DNA from 3 places in the Ralstonia edaphi genome. Region 3 is predicted to be linked to each of the others. Evidence: predicted binding sites of a transcription regulator. Region 3 holds the regulator's gene; each other region holds the start of a gene.
What was found. Region 3 encodes FNR, which switches genes on or off when oxygen is low (the NO sensors DNR and NnrR bind a similar motif). Its sites were predicted from a motif close to TTGATNNNNATCAA; they were not measured.
Positions count from the first base shown of each region.

Region 1: R2669_RS07945 (oxygen-binding di-iron domain-containing protein) is a predicted target of FNR. The motif match lies at 2,332-2,345, and genes of this name have one in related genera.
Region 2: R2669_RS13970 (universal stress protein) is a predicted target of FNR. The motif match lies at 2,979-2,992, and genes of this name have one in related genera.

Region 1 covers NZ_CATWHI010000002.1:584,867-590,073, forward strand. Annotated here, with positions in the region: gene gluQRS (tRNA glutamyl-Q(34) synthetase GluQRS) at 1-623, shown strand, start outside; gene R2669_RS07940 (DEAD/DEAH box helicase) at 672-2,153, opposite strand; gene R2669_RS07945 (oxygen-binding di-iron domain-containing protein) at 2,407-3,222, shown strand; gene R2669_RS07950 (TetR/AcrR family transcriptional regulator) at 3,206-3,916, opposite strand; gene R2669_RS07955 (AMP-binding protein) at 4,118-5,207, shown strand, end outside.
Region 2 covers NZ_CATWHI010000003.1:756,239-761,445, reverse strand. Annotated here, with positions in the region: gene ehuD (ectoine/hydroxyectoine ABC transporter permease subunit EhuD) at 1-642, opposite strand, end outside; gene R2669_RS13980 (ABC transporter substrate-binding protein) at 664-1,428, opposite strand; gene R2669_RS13975 (IclR family transcriptional regulator) at 1,623-2,420, shown strand; gene R2669_RS13970 (universal stress protein) at 2,461-2,895, opposite strand; gene R2669_RS13965 (acyl-CoA thioesterase) at 3,082-3,525, shown strand; gene R2669_RS13960 (hypothetical protein) at 3,635-3,856, shown strand; gene R2669_RS13955 (hypothetical protein) at 4,317-4,601, shown strand; gene R2669_RS13950 (VOC family protein) at 4,676-5,207, shown strand, end outside.
Region 3 covers NZ_CATWHI010000005.1:311,747-316,953, reverse strand. Annotated here, with positions in the region: gene R2669_RS19000 (pseudouridine synthase) at 1-279, opposite strand, end outside; gene scpB (SMC-Scp complex subunit ScpB) at 370-1,212, opposite strand; gene R2669_RS18990 (sulfite exporter TauE/SafE family protein) at 1,700-2,443, opposite strand; gene fnr (fumarate/nitrate reduction transcriptional regulator Fnr) at 2,625-3,353, shown strand; gene R2669_RS18980 (hypothetical protein) at 3,375-3,629, opposite strand; gene R2669_RS18975 (FixH family protein) at 3,626-3,853, opposite strand; gene ccoG (cytochrome c oxidase accessory protein CcoG) at 3,880-5,207, opposite strand, start outside.

The DNA of each region.
Region 1 (5,207 bases), on a different contig from region 3:
TGCAGGCCGTCGGCCGCCTCTACCCGTGCGGCTGCACGCGCCGCGAAATTGCGGATTCCGTCACCAGCATCGACGCGAACGGGCACGTGCGTCACCAGACGCTGATCTATCCCGGCACGTGTCGCAACGGGCTGCACGGCCGCCCCGCGCGCGCATGGCGCGTGCGTGTGCCAGAGGCCGATGCGGCCACGATCTGCTTCGACGACCGCTGGCAAGGCACGCAATGCCAGAACTTGGCTGAAGCCGTCGGAGACTTCGTGCTCAAGCGCGCGGACGGCATGTGGGCATACCAGATTGCGGTGGTGGTGGACGATGCCGCGCAAGGCATCACGGATGTCGTGCGGGGCGCCGACCTGCTCGATTCGACGCCGCGGCAGACCTATCTGCAGCAGCTGTTGGGCCTGCCCGCGCTGCGCTACCTGCACGTGCCCGTGGTCGTAAATGCTGACGGCGAAAAGCTCAGTAAGCAGACGGGTGCACGCGCCATCAACCGCAATCAACCGCTAGCGGCGCTCACCGAAGCGGCGCAGCACCTCGGGCTGGAAATTCGTGCAGAGGATGTGGAGGGGTTCTACCGGGACGCCGTCCCGGCATGGGCCAATCGCTTGGCGCAGCTGGCCTGATGCAATTGACCCGGGCGGCAGGAGCGCCGCCGCTTTCCGTCGACTGACTTAACGCTTGCGCGGCACGCCACCGAGCAAGGCCGCAATCGGCCGCTTGGCGGTGCGCGGGTGTCCGGCGGGCTGTGCCGGCTTGGCGGCCTCCGCCGATTCCGCCGGCACAGACGATTCGTACGGGCGGTTGAAGAACGGATCGTCCGATGGGCGGAACGCCGGGCGTACGATCGTGTGATCGAGCACGCGCGCACCGTTACGCTCATCGCGCTCACGGGCGCGACGGACTTCGCTGCGGACACGCTTTTCGTCGCGCTCGCGGCGTTCACGGTCACGCGCCTGTTCGCCGGTCGGATCGAAATCGGCCAGTTGCTCGCGCGGCAAATTGCGCTTGATCAGCTTTTCGATATCGGCCAGCAGACGTTCATCGCCCGGGGCGAACAGCGACAGTGCGTCGCCCGAAGCGCCGGCACGACCCGTGCGGCCAATGCGGTGCACGTAATCTTCTGCGTTGAACGGCAGGTCGAAGTTGATCACGCACGGCATCTGCGAGATGTCGAGACCGCGCGCTGCCACGTCGGTAGCGACCAGCACATCGACGGTACCTTGCTTGAACGCTTCGAGCGTCTGCATGCGTTCGGTCTGCGTCTTGTCGCCGTGGATGGCGTTGGCGTTGATGCCTTCGCGCTCCAGCGCGCGCGCCAGGCGCGAGCAGCCGATCTTGCTGTTGGAGAACACGATGCACTGGCGCGGCAAGCCTTGCTCGGCGCGCTGCTTCAACAGGTGCACGAGCGCGGCTTGCTTGTGGTTGTCCGGCACCGTGTAGATGACCTGGCGGACATTCTCTGCCGTGGCGTTGCTGCGGGCCACTTCAATGGTCTGCGGATGACGCAGGTAGCTGGCGGCCAGCTTCTTGATCTCCGGAGAGAACGTCGCCGAGAACAACAGCGTCTGGCGGTGTGCCGGCAGCAGGTTGATGATGCGCTGCAGGTCAGGCAGGAAGCCCATGTCGAGCATGCGGTCGGCTTCGTCGAGCACCAGCATGCGCACCTGCGACAGGTTCACGCTGCGCTGTTGCACGTGGTCCAGCAGGCGGCCCGGCGTGGCCACGAGGATTTCGACGCCGCGGCGCAGTTGCTCCGTCTGCGGGTTCATGTCGACGCCGCCGAACACGACGGCGCTGCGCAACGCCGTGTACTTCGCGTACTTGGCGACGTTGTCGTACACCTGGTCGGCCAGCTCGCGCGTGGGCGTGAGGATCAGCGCCCGCACCGGATGGCGTGCCGGCGATGCGCTCGTGTTGGCGTCGGGCAGCAGGTTATGGATGATCGGCAGCGAGAAACCGGCGGTCTTGCCGGTGCCGGTTTGCGCGGCGCCCATGACGTCGCGGCCAGCGGTGACCACCGGAATGGCGGCGGCCTGGATGGGCGTGGGCTTGGTGTAACCGCTTTCGGTCAGCGCGCGGAGGACGTCCGGATGCAGGCCGAAGCTGTCGAATGTCACCGATTCATTGGCCGGCGCTTCTGACGCTTCAGACATCGTTGCAGTATTCATAGGGGAGATGCGGCATGCCGGTTGGCATGGCGGCGCGCCAGACCGAAGCGGAAACCCCGCGTGCGGCTCGCGCAAAGCGTTAAAAATCAAAAGTTTATCACGTGAGAACCGGCCCGGGACGGATGATTGGCACACCCTCGCCAATGCCGGCGTCACACCTGCCTTGACACGGATCAAGTGCGGCAGGCGCGCGCTGCGCCACCATCCAGGCATTCCCATCCGCGCCCTGCCCTCTCCCATGGTCACCACGCTCTATGAATCGCCCGAGCATGTCTGCCTGATGTTTTCCGACCTGGTCGACGATCACGACGACCTGCCGGTGCAGACCAACCAGTTCCTCATCGTCGATCATGGCCACGGCGCGCTGATCGACCCGGGCGGCCAGATGACCTACAACGCGTTGTTTCTGGCGATGAACCGGTACTTCCCGCCCAAGCAGCTCGACTACGTGCTCGCCTCGCATGCGGACCCGGACATCGTCGCTTCGGCGGGACGTTGGCTGACGAGTTCAAGTTGCGACATCCTGATTTCGCGCGTGTGGGAGCGCTTCCTGCCGCATTTCTGCAACGTCGGCAAGACCGACGGCCGCATCGTGCCGATCCCGGATACGGGCATGGCGATTCCGTTGGGGAAATCGCATCTGCTGGCCGTGCCGGCGCATTTCCTGCACTCGGAAGGCAATTTCCAGTTCTACGATCCGGTGTCGCGCATCCTGTTCTCGGGCGATCTGGGTGCATCGATGGTGCACGCCAACGTGGCCGCCAAACCCGTGGACGACTTTGATGCGCACCTGCCGTTGATGGCGCCCTTCCACCGCCGCTACATGAGCGGCAACCGGGTGTGCCGGCTGTGGGCGCAAATGGTGCGGGGGCTGGACATTGAATGGATCGTGCCGCAGCACGGGCAGCCTTTCCGCGGTTCAGCCATGGTCAACCGGTTCATCAATTGGGTCGAAACCCTGGACTGCGGCATCGACCTGATGACGCCGGAGATTTTCCGCCTCCCCGCCTTGCCCAACGCACCAGCGGGCGCGACGCTCAAGACGCGGGCTTAGCTGCGGGGCTCGGGGCGGCGGGCAGGATGATCTTCATCATGGCGCCCGACAGCTCCACCGCCAGCACCTCGGCATCGATGCGCGACGGGTCGTGCCAGGTGTACATGAAACCCATGACGCCGCCCATCGAGTGCGCTGCGACGCGCGCATCGCCAAAATCGAACACACCGGCGCGCTTGCCCTCATCGAGCAGCGCATAGAGATCGCGGTAATACGCCCGCGACATGCCGTGTAGCCACTCCACCGTTTCGGGACGCAGGTATTGCCGATCGCGATACGTCAGCGCAGCGGCGTAATGGCACGCGATGCAACGGCGCGCCATTTCCAGCAGACACGCCTGCAAACGCTCCCGCACGGGCAGCGCCGGATCGGCGGTTTCCCGAATGGCCGACAGGCAGATCTGCGCGGCCTCGCGGCACAGGATGTCGAATATCTCGTATTTGTCGGTGAAGTAGTAGTACACCGCCGGCTTGGTTACGCCGAGCGCGTTGCACAGGTCGCTCATCGTCATGCCGGCATAGCCTTTGGTGAAGAAGAGCTGTGCGGCGGTGTCGAGAATCTGCCGGCGGCGCGCCTCCTGCCGCTCGGCAATGTGCGGGCGCGTGGCCGGCGGTGTGACGCCGGAGGCATCGACGGCGTCGGTTTCAGCAGACGGTTGCACGTCGGAAACGGCAGATTTGCGGACGGTGGACATGACACATATTTTCGCATGTCGCCTGCAGATGCGCCGTGGCATGTGCGCATCCTGGCGACATCTTTGCGCCTCGATGCTTGACGCATCAAAGAACGCTTTCTATATTCATACCCGTTGGTATAAAAAATTACCTCTGAGTATAGACAGTGAGGCGCCACGCTGCGCACGCACTGCACAACCCAACGGAGACAAGCTTTGGCGATGGACGAGTCCGAGTATCTCGGCCGCGTTCGCGCGCTCTGGGCGCGCGCATGGCCGGTCGATACCCCACGTGAGCCGCATTACCCGATCGGGCGCGTTGCCCTCACCGACTATCTGCGGCACTGGGCGCGCACCACGCCAGACAAGCCGGCCATCCACTTCTACGGGCACGACACGACGTTCGCCCAGCTCGACGATCTCTCCGACCGCTTCGCCGCGCTGCTCGCGCAACACGGCATTGGCGCGGGCGACCGGGTGGCGGTCTTCCTGTCGAATTGTCCGCAATTCAATGCGGTGTTCTTCGGCATTCTCAAGCTGGGCGCCGTGTACGTGCCGATCAGCCCGCTGTCACAGCGCGCCGAGTTGATGCATGCGCTGAGCGACGCGACACCGCGCGCCATCGTCACGCTGGACCGTCTCATGCCGCTGGTGCGTGACGTGCGGGCTGAAACGTCGATCGAGCACGTCTTCGTCACACGCTACGCAGATGTGCTCCCCACACAGCCGACGCTGCCGCTGCCGGCCATGCTGACCGAGCCGGCGATGCCCTGCGAAGACGTCATCGACTTGTTGCCGGCACTGGCGCAGACCACGCCGATCCCCCTGCCGCCCGGTTCGCTCGATGCGGTTGCCGCGCTCAACTACACCGGCGGCACGACGGGGCTACCTAAGGGCTGCATCCACACGCAAGGGGACATGGTCGACATGGCGGCTGCGTTCTCGGCCGTGTCGCTGCGCGCGGATGCCGACACCGTCCTGCTCAGCTTCTACCCGCAGTTCTGGATTGCGGGGGAAAACACTGGGCTGATCTTCCCTGCCTTCCTTGGCGTGCCGCTGGTGTTGCTCGCCCGCTGGGATGCCGAGGCCTTCATGGCTGGCGTGCAGCGCTACCGCGTGACCAACGGTTCGATGCTGGTCGACAGTGCGGCGGAGGTGATGGCGCATCCGCGTGTGCATGCGTACAACCTGCGTTCGCTGCGGCATACGGGCGTGTCGTCGTTCGTGAAGAAGCTGAACCCGGAATACCGGCGCGCGTGGCGCGAATTGACCGGCTCGATGATGGCCGAGAGCGCCTGGGGCATGACGGAAA
Region 2 (5,207 bases), on a different contig from region 3:
GTGTTCCAGCTTGCGCAGGCCGAACACCAGCGGCAGGCTCATCACCAGATAGAGCAGCGCGACCAGCGTGTAGACCGTCATGTTCTGGAACGTGGACGAGGCAATGAGCTGCCCCGCACGCGTCATTTCCGCCACCGTGATGGTGGACACCAGCGACGAATCCTTGAGCATCATCACCAGCGTGTTGCCGTACGGCGGCAGCGCAATGCGAAACGCCTGCGGCAGGATCACGCGCCGCATGATCAGCGCGCCGCGCATGCCCATGGCCTGCGCCGCTTCACGCTGGCCGGGGTCGACCGCTTCGATGCCGGCGCGGAAGTTCTCGGCCTGATACGCCGAATACGCAATGCCCAGCCCGATCACGCCCGCCTGAAACGCGGTCAGCTGAATACCGATGTCCGGCAGCACGAAATAGATGTAGAAGAGCTGCACGATGATCGGCAGCCCCCGAATGATGTTGACGATCGTCGCCCCGGCCGCAGACACGGCCTTGACGGGCGACAGGCGCATCAGCGCAAGCCCCAGGCCGATCACGCTGCTGAGCAGGAACGACAGCACGGTCACCTCCACCGTGACCACCGCCCCCTTCAGCAGGATCGGCAGGAAGTCCTGCGCGTTCTCAAGAAACGTTGCAACACTCATGGCGCATCACCGATCCGAAAATCAGATGCCCCACTTCTTCACGATGGCATCGAGCGTGCCATCGGCCTTGATCTTGGCGATGGCCTTGTTGAGGCGGTTGAGCGTTTCGGTATCGCCCTTGCGCACCACCAGGCACACGTCGCCTACGTTGGCGGGTTTGTAGCCGGCCGCCAGCTTCACGCCCTGGAAGGCGTTCTGGCGGATCTGGTACGCGATGATCGGCTGGTCGCCCAGGCCGGCCTTGATACGGCCCAGCGCCAGGTCGCGCGTCATGTCGGCCACCGAGTCGTAGCTGCGCACTTCCTTGAAGATGCCCTTCTTGTTGAGCATGTCGAGGAACACCGTGCCGACCTGCGCGCCAACGACCTCGCCTTTCAGGTCATCAAGCGTGGCGTAGTTCTTGGCGTCGTCAGCCTTGACGATCAGGCCTTCGCCGTACGAGTAGACCGGGTCGGAGAAATCCACCACCTGCGCGCGCGCCGGCGTCTTGAGCATCGCCGCCGAGATGATGTCGATCTTGTTGGACGTGAGCGACGGAATCAGCGCCGAGAACACCGTCTGCTGCACGTTCACGTTGAAGCCCCCGGCCTTGCCCACGGCCGTCACGGTGTCGACCATCATCCCCTGGATGGAATTCGTCTTCACGTCCAGAAACGTGAACGGCACGCCCGTGGCCGTGGCACCGACGTTGTAGGTGGCCGGCGCACCCTGCGCCCAGGCAAACGATGCGGTGCCGAGCATGCACAACGCCAGTGCAGCGCGACGGAAGGTGGTGACAACAGACATGGCAATCCTCCAGGCAACGGAAAAAGACGCACCCCGAACGCGCATGCACGGGGACTGGCTCAACGTAATGCAATGGTTGTGCCAATATTCGAACGTAACGAATCGATAAATAACTATGGAAAACCACTAATCGACGTATGTGAATCGATATGCGATTCTTTGTTCGTTGATTTGTCACCGAACCGCCACTTGTCATGACCGACGCCGCTGAACCTGCCGACGCCCCCGACCTGCTGTTCAACCAGTCGCTGGAGAAAGGGCTGGCCGTGCTCGGCGCCTTCAACGCGCAGCGCCGCACGATGACGATTGCTGACGTGGCCGCCGCCGCCGGCATCAACAAAAGCTCGGCGCAGCGCATGGTCTACACGCTGGAGCAGCTCGGTTACCTGCGCAAGCATCCCCAGACGCGGCGCTACCAGCTCACCCCCGCAGTGATGAAGATCGGCTTCAATTACCTGGCCGCCGACACGCTGATCGACGTGGCCAATCCGTTCCTGGCCGAACTCACCAAGATGACCACCGAAACCTCGTGCCTAACGGAGCCCGATCAGGACGAGATGGTGTATGTCGCACGCTTCGTGAGCGCGCATTTCGTGCCGGTGCACATGCCCATCGGCGCCCGCATCCCGATGTATTGCACCGCGTCTGGCCGCGCTTACCTGAGCGCGTTGCCGATGCCCGAAGCGCAGGCCATCGTCGAAAGTTCGCAGCGCGTGGCGCACACCATGCACACGCGCACCGACGTGGCGGACATCATGGAAACGCTGCGCCAGGCGCGCCAGCGCGGCTACGCCACCAACTGCGAAGAACTGTTCCTCGGCGACATGACGATTGCCGCGCCGGTCGTCAGCAGCAATGGGCGGCCGCTGGGCGCCATCCACCTTGTTGCGCCCACCGGCCGATGGACGGCGGAAGAGATGGAAGCGAAGCTGGGCCCCGCGCTGCTGCAATGCGCGCGGGCCATCAGCACGTCGGTGCGGGCCCTGGGGTAGCGGCGGGCAGCGGAGCGTCGCTGCAGCCGCCCCGCCACCATCAAGCCTTGGGCGCCTTCACCAGCACCACGGGGCATTCGGCATGGGCAAGCACCCGGCCTGCCACCGAGCCCATCAACGCCTCGACGAATACGCCGCGCCCGTGCGAGCCCATGACGATGGCCGCCGCCCCCGCACTTTGCGCGTGGTGCACGATGCGATCCGGTGGAAAACCCACCAGTGCGTGCTGCTCGAACGGCACGCCGGCGGCACCCAGGATCGAACAGACCGAAGCCATGGCGCCGGTGCTTTCCTCCGCGTACCACGCGTCAACCTCTGCCTTGCCCACGAGCGATTTGATGTCGCCAGACAGGTCCGGCATGCAGTGCACAACGTGCACCGTCACATCGCTGCCGAAGAGGGTCTTGTTTGCAATGCAACGCGCTGCCGCATCGGAATAGGTCGATCCGTCCGTCGCCAGTACCAGGGTTTTCATGTGGCCTCCTTGCCATGTCTGCGGCCGCACCTTGTGCGCGGCCGGTATCTGCTTCCAACGTAAGCGCTGCTGAAAACCACGCGTTGATACGAGTCAACGTAAGCGCTGTGGTGCGGTCGCGCAGTCAGCGCTTGCACAGGAAGGCAGGCAGAATGCGCAAGTTGACCCGCAAGCTCGCGCCCCCTCATGACGACCACTCCATCACTTTCCGATTACCCGCTGCATTCGACCGACAAGCTTCGCTACGGCGACACCGACCGCCAGGGCCACATCAACAACGCCGTCTTCGCCACGTACCTGGAGACCGGCCGCGTGGAAATGCTCTTCACGCCCGACAACCCGCTGGCCGCGCCCGGCTGCGAGTTCGTCATCGCGCAGCTCGTGCTCGACTTCCGCAACGAAATTCTCTGGCCGGGTTCGGTGCAGATCGGCACGCGTGTGGCGAGCGTCGGGCGCAGCTCGGTCAAGCTGGAGCAGGCCATCTTCCAGAACGGCCAATGCGCCGCCACCTCGCAATCGGTGATCGTGCAGATCGACGTGGCGACTCGCCAATCGACTCCGATTACCGATAGCGCTCGCCAGCGCCTGGCTGCGCTCACCGCTGCCCCTGCCGGCGCCGAAGCGGAGTGATGCGCGGCGTACGCAAACGAACGCCTCCGAAAATTTTTTAACTTTGCTTGCACTTGCGCCCCTGGCCGGGAGCAAGATGGCTCTCCCGTTCAATCACGCGGAGGTGACCATGGGGCTGTTGGATGAAGTGGGCAAGATCGCCGGCGCCGTCGCCGCCGTTGAAGCCGCCGAGAAGGTCGATCCGGATGCCGGCCTGCTGACCAAGGCCGTTGCCGCGGTCGCCGGTTTCAAGGGCGCTGGCGCGCTGGAAGAGATGCTGGAAAAGAAGGACGAAGCCAAGGCCGAAGGCGCCGAGGCGGCTCCGGAAGATGGGGCTGCGCCGCAGGCTTGATTGCTCGCAGGCTCAAAAGGATTTGGGGGACCCCGCCGGTTGGCGGGGTTTTTGTTTTTTGGTGCCCTGCGTTCGAGGCGAGTCCTTACCGCCATATGGGCACCTATAATCCCCACCGTCACCGCACCAACGGTGATCGGGTTTCGCAGCCCGTCCACGCTCACCACAGACGGACAGCCGCCTTTCGCGCGGCGTTTTCATGTCCGGTGCTTGCGCACGCCTATGCTTTTTTTTGCGGCGGGCCGGGCAGGGAGACCTTCGGGTCTGCCGGTTTCCTGTGGTGGCCGGTCTGCGAACCCTGTCGTCAGGCCCGCCACCCTCGTTTCGCAGCGAATGGCGGGTCTCCTGCAATCACCACAGGAGGCCACATGGCTACCGCACTCAGCGGGCATCGCCCCGCGTCTTACCCTTCCCCTCCGCCTTGGCGCTGCAGGCTTCCCCCGCAACCGGGAGGTGCCGCATGTCGCTGACCAAGAACCGCCTCTACCTTGACGGCGCAGTCTCGGCGCGCGCGTTTCTGTGCCGCACGCGCAGCGTCATGCACGACGCCGGTCATTGCCGGCCCGGCAGGCTGCGCGAGCAGCTCACGTACTTCTCGGAACACGCGTATCCACCGGCCTTCGTGAAAGGCTTTATCGATGCCATCGACGCGTATCTGTCGATGTCGCTCGGGGGGAGCGACGTGGACCCGCGCACGTGGGAGGTATTGGCCGCCATCGAGCGACGGCAGGTCACCGCCGCATAACAACACGCAGACGCATCCCCGAGACGGGCGGGGATGCCGGTACCACGCTGCAACGTCGTGGAAGGCGCTGTGGCATGCTGGCCCTCTCATTTGAGACGGATACAGCGGGAGCCATCTTGAAGCTCGATCACATTGCCTTTGCGGCGCAATCGCTTGAGCAGGCGCAGGCGTATGCCTTGCAGCGGTTTGGCGTGTCGCTGCCTGCTGGCGGCAAGCATCCCTTGATGGGCACGCACAACCTCGTTACGCGGATTGCGCCCGGCGTCTTTCTGGAGTTCATCGCCATCGACCCGGACGCCGCAACGCCCAACAGGACGCGCTGGTTTGCGCTGGACCGCCTGATGCGGGAAGGCACATTGGAAGAGGCGCCCCGGTTGTTCGGATGGGTCGCGAGCGTTCCTGATCTGGCGCGCAACGCGAGCGAATTACCGCAGCACGAGTTGCTTGAAGTGACGCGTGGCGATTTGCGATGGCACTTCTTTCACCGCAGAGACGGTGAAGCGGAATTGGACGGATGCTGGCCCGCACTCATCGACTGGGCGGGCGGCCAAAGCCCAGCCGGCAGGATGCAGGATGTTGGGCTGCGCCTGATCCAATTCCAACTCG
Region 3 (5,207 bases):
CGTCGGCACAACGCCTTCTGCGGTAACCACCGCCGACTCACCGGCCGCCTCTTTCGGCTTGCGTGCCCGGGGGGTGCGGCTCTTGCGCGGTTGCGCCGGCTGGCCGGCGTCTGCACCACCCGCATCAGCGGCTTCGCCTTCGGGGCGACCATCCTGCTGCTGGCGGCGAGAAGCCACCAGGTTGCGCAAGCCGCGGCGCAATCCCTTGCGACGAGGCGCGGCCTCAGTCCCATCACCGCCGTCTTGTCGCGGCGGCTGAGCGTCGGCGTCGGCCGGCATACGTGTATCCATGGAGTCTGGCTGGGTGCTCACAACGTCTTTCAAATCTAGGGGTTCAAGCCATGCGCCGACTGCGCGGCGGACATGGCGTTATGAATGTTCATTGGCAGGAGCCGCAGGCGGCTCGGCCGGTGTTTTGTGTTCGTCTTCGGACGCGACCTCGGTCGCACTCACCGCCTGCGATTCGGCCTCCAGGGCCGGTTCCTGGCTCGCGACCACCTCCGACTGCGCCGGCGTTTCAGCAGCCACCTCGACAGGCGCCTCGACCACCGGCAATTCCGAGGTTTCCGCCACCGAAACGTCTGCACTTTCGGCACCTTCCGGCGCGTCGTTGACCATCGCCGTCAACTCTTCCACTGCAATTGCGCCGCCCTCGAATTCGATGGCGCCCTGCTCGAGCAGGCTTGCCTGCGCTTGGGCGCGGGCATCTTCCAACGGCGGCAGTTCATCCAGCGAGCGCAGGCCGAGGTCGTCGAGAAACTGCTTGGTCGTCGCATACAGCGCCGGGCGGCCCGGCACGTCACGATGACCAATGACTTCGATCCAGCCGCGGTCTTCGATCTGCTTGATGACCTGCGTGTTGACCGTCACGCCGCGAATGTCTTCGATATCACCGCGCGTAACGGGCTGGCGATACGCGATGATCGCCAGCGTTTCCATGACGGCGCGCGAGTACTTGGGCGGCTTTTCCGGGTGCAGGCGATCGAGATACACACGCATCTCGGGGCGGCTCTGCAAACGCCAGCCGGAGGCCAGCGCAACCAGTTCGACACCGCGATTGAGCCAGTCCTGGCGCAGCTCTTCGAGCAGCACACGGATGGTATCTGCGGAAACATCTTCATCGAACAGCTTGCGCAAGTCATTGACTCGCAACGGGTCCTGCGCGCAGATCAGCGCGGTCTCGAGGACGATCTTCGCCTCTTGGGTATTCATCGGGTTGAGCGGCTCGTCATTGCTCGCGCGCGGCCAGTCGCCGTCACGCTTGAGGTTTGTCGTCCCGCCGCGAAGCACGCGGCATTTCTGAATGCTGTTTGCCCACCCGGGCCCGGCGCGCGAAGGCCAATTAATTCAATTGGACCCTGCACCGAAACGCAGTGGCTGTGCCCGCAAAGTAGGGCCGGAGGAGCGAGTTGATCCGGTGCCGGTCAGGCACCACAAGGGCAATTTCTTCCGCCGCCATGGGGACGGATACTGCACCGGACGACTACCGAGAAGAATGGCAGCCCGCCCGAATCGACTGTCCAGGGTGACTCTACCGCTGGATGGCATCGCTTGGCACCGCGCTTGGGATTGTTGATTTGCGCGGTTGGCGAATCGAATTGTTGTCGATTGTAGGGCAATTTCCGGCGACGCCGCAACCGGGAAGATGACCTAGGTCCCCGTCCCAGACCGGATGGCATTTGGCGCGCGCTTTAAACGCTTACAGCACCAGACAGAATCCGTGTGCGTTCAGCATCTCAGGAAGCCAGATCGCGTGCGCCAACCCCCAGATTCCGAACCCGGCGATGGCGACGCCGGCGGCGCCGCGCGCCCATCGCCGGCGGGACAGTCCGCGCAGCCAGCCTGCCAGGCCCGACATCATCAGCAGGTTGGGCAGCGTACCCGCCCCAAAGGCTAGCATGACCACGGCTCCGGAAGCGGCGTTGCCTGCCAGCAACGCCACAGCCAATGCGCCATAGACCATGCCGCACGGCACCAGCCCCCAGGCCATACCCGTGACATAGCGGCGCAGCAACGGCGGCTGACGTTGTAGCCTGCTGCCCAGCATGGCGGCCCCTTGAGACAGAGCTCCAGCAAACCGGCCGAGCAAGCGCTCAAGCCATACACTGCGCCACACATCTCCGGCGGAACGCACGAGCAGCAAAATCCCGTAGGCGAGTAGCAACGCGCTGGCAAACGCGAACAAGCCACGTTGAATCGGCAGCCATTGCTGGCGCCAGACGGTCGCGCCCATCGCACCCATGATCGCGCCAAGCAGCGCATAGGTGGTCAGCCGGCCGGCATGCATGACGACCTGCTCGAACCATAGCCGGCGACGGGACACGATCCGCACTGCCACGGCGCCACGTTCGGCCGCGAGGGCGATACCGCTGCACATTGCCAGACAATGCACACCGCCCAGCAGCGCAATCAGGAAAACGCTCAGCAGCGCGGCGGCACTCATCTTTCTGACGCTCTTTTGATATGGGCCAAAGTTTTCGTTTTACTGTTGCGAACTAAGCGTAATTGCCGCGTTTTGCCGCATCGGAAATGTCCGAGGACAAGGAGGTCACCGTTATAATAAGGCTGAGTTGCGCCACAAGAATTACTCATTTCACTTTCTCGAAATTCAGTCGCCCCCACCCGTGCTCACTCGAATCGCACTTACCGACCAAGCCTCGCGTTGTTCCACCTGTGTACTCGGGCAGATCTGCCTGCCGGTGGGAATGAACTCGGACGATGTGCGCAAGATGGACGATTTGGTCGGCGAGCGCATCCGCATTAAGAAGGGGCAATCGCTCTACTCCCTGGGTGAGCCGCTGGAAGCGGTGTACGGTATTCGTTTCGGCACGCTCAAAACCCATCTGACGCTGGAAGACGGTCGACACCAGATCACGGGGTTCCATCTGCCGGGTGAAATCGTCGGGCTCGACGGGATTGGCGATATGCGCCACGTGTCGGACGCCACCGCGCTCGAAGACACCGAGGTCTGCGTGGTGCGCTACGACGAGCTGCAACAGCTGTCACGCCGGCTGCCTTCGCTGCAGCATCAGTTCCTGCGCATCATGAGCAAGGAAATTTCGCAGGATCATCTGATGCTGCTCACGCTCGGTTCCATGCGTGCGGAAGAGCGTCTCGCCGCGTTCCTGCTCAATCTCTCGAAGCGCTCTGCCCAGCGCGGCTATTCGTCGACCGAATTTGTGCTGCGCATGAGCCGCGAAGAACTGGGCAGCTATCTAGGGTTGAAGCTCGAAACCGTCAGCCGCCTGTTCTCGCGCTTTGCCGAAGCGGGTCTTATTCAGATCCGCCAACGCCACGTCAAGCTGATCGACCTGGCGGGCCTGCGCCAGGTCATGAGCGGTCAGGCCGCCTAAGCCGCCTCTTATGGCGCCCGCTCAAACGAGCGGGTGTTCATGCGCTTCCAGTTTGCCGATGCCCGGCGACACATAGAGCGTCAGCGCGCTCGACAATCCGCACAGCAACCAGAATACAAAGAACGACACGGTGTAGACCGCCTGGGCCGACACCGTGATCTGCTCGCCGAAGAAGCGCAGATCGGCAGGATCGACCACCGCAAAAACCACAAGCTCAGCCAGCGCGGCCGACAGAAATGCCGGCCACAGTATCCACATCAGCAGTCGACGCTTCATCGGGCCTCCGCATGAATGGCATGCGTGGGCGAGGCGATCGTCTTTTCGACGACCAAACCGCGCCGCACGACGTTATCGTGAATGACGGCATCGGGATGCGACATCGCCAACCAGATGGTGACGCCACAGCCGATCATGGCGACGAACGGCCCTGCCATCAGCAGCCACGGCCATGGCTCGCGCCACCACGGACGGGCCTGTGCGGAAGATTGCGTTGCGTGCATCGTTGCCTCCTGTTGGGGATGCCGCATCAGCGCGGCACGATGAAGCTCGAGGGTTCGCGCAGCACGAGGCTGTCGCTACCACTGTCTGCGTGGATGACGAAACGGATTTTGTGCGAGCCCGGAGCAGCATCATCTGCCGGCCGGCGCACGCGCACTGGCAGCAAGCGGTTGGCCGCTGGCGGAAGCTCCAGTGTGGTGGATTCGCCCTGACCGCCCTGCACGTCGAGTTCCGGCATGCCCTCGGCGGTGATCGTCACGCGTATGGGATGCTCGGAGGCGTTCATCAGCTGCAGGCGATAAACGTTCTCGATCTTGCCGCCGTCCACTTCACGGGCCAGCGCACCACGATCGCGAATCACGTCAACCTTGAGGGGCTGGCGCATGGCCAACGCCACGATGAACCCGGTGATGAGCACCAGCATGATGCCGGTGTAGATCAGCACGCGCGGGCGCAGCAGATGCCGACGGGCTTCCTTCGAACTGAGCCGATCGCGCATCGCCCGTTCCGACGTATAGCGGATCAGACCGCGCGGGTAGCGCATCTTGTCCATGACCTGATCGCAGGCGTCAATGCAGGCGCCGCAACCAATGCATTCGTATTGCAGCCCCTGGCGGATGTCGATGCCGGTCGGGCAGACCTGTACACAGATGCTGCAGTCGACGCACGAACCCAGACCTTGCGCTTCGAAATCGGCATTGCGCGAACGGCTGCCGCGCGGCTCGCCGCGCTGGGTGTCATACGTAACGACGTAGGTGTCGGGGTCGACCATCACGCTCTGGAAACGAGCGTACGGGCACATGTAGCGGCACACCTGCTCGCGCATGAACCCGGCGTTGCCCCAAGTCGCGAATGCGTAGAACAGCATCCAGAAAGTCTGCCAAGGGCCGAGCGACAGCGTCCATGTCTCCATGCCCAGGTCGCGGATTGGCGTGAAGAAGCCGACGAAGGTGAACCCGGTCCACAGCGCGATCACAACCCAGGCCGAATGCTTGGCTGCCTTGAGGCGCAGCTTGCGCAGGCTCCAACGCTCGCCGTCGAGCCGGATGCGGGCAAAGCGGTCCCCTTCGATATGCCGCTCGATCCACATGAAGATTTCGGTGTAGACCGTCTGCGGACAGGCATAGCCGCAGAAGAGCCGCCCTGCCACCGCCGTGAACAGGAACAGCGCCAGTGCCGACAGCACCAGCAGCACCGTCAGATAGATGACGTCCTGGGGCCACAGCACGAGGCCAAAGAGGTAGAACTTGCGCGCCCCCAGGTCGAACAGCACGGCTTGGCGACCATTCCACTGGAACCACGGCAAGCCATAGAAGATGGCCTGCGTGGCCAGCACCAGCCAGACACGCCAACGCG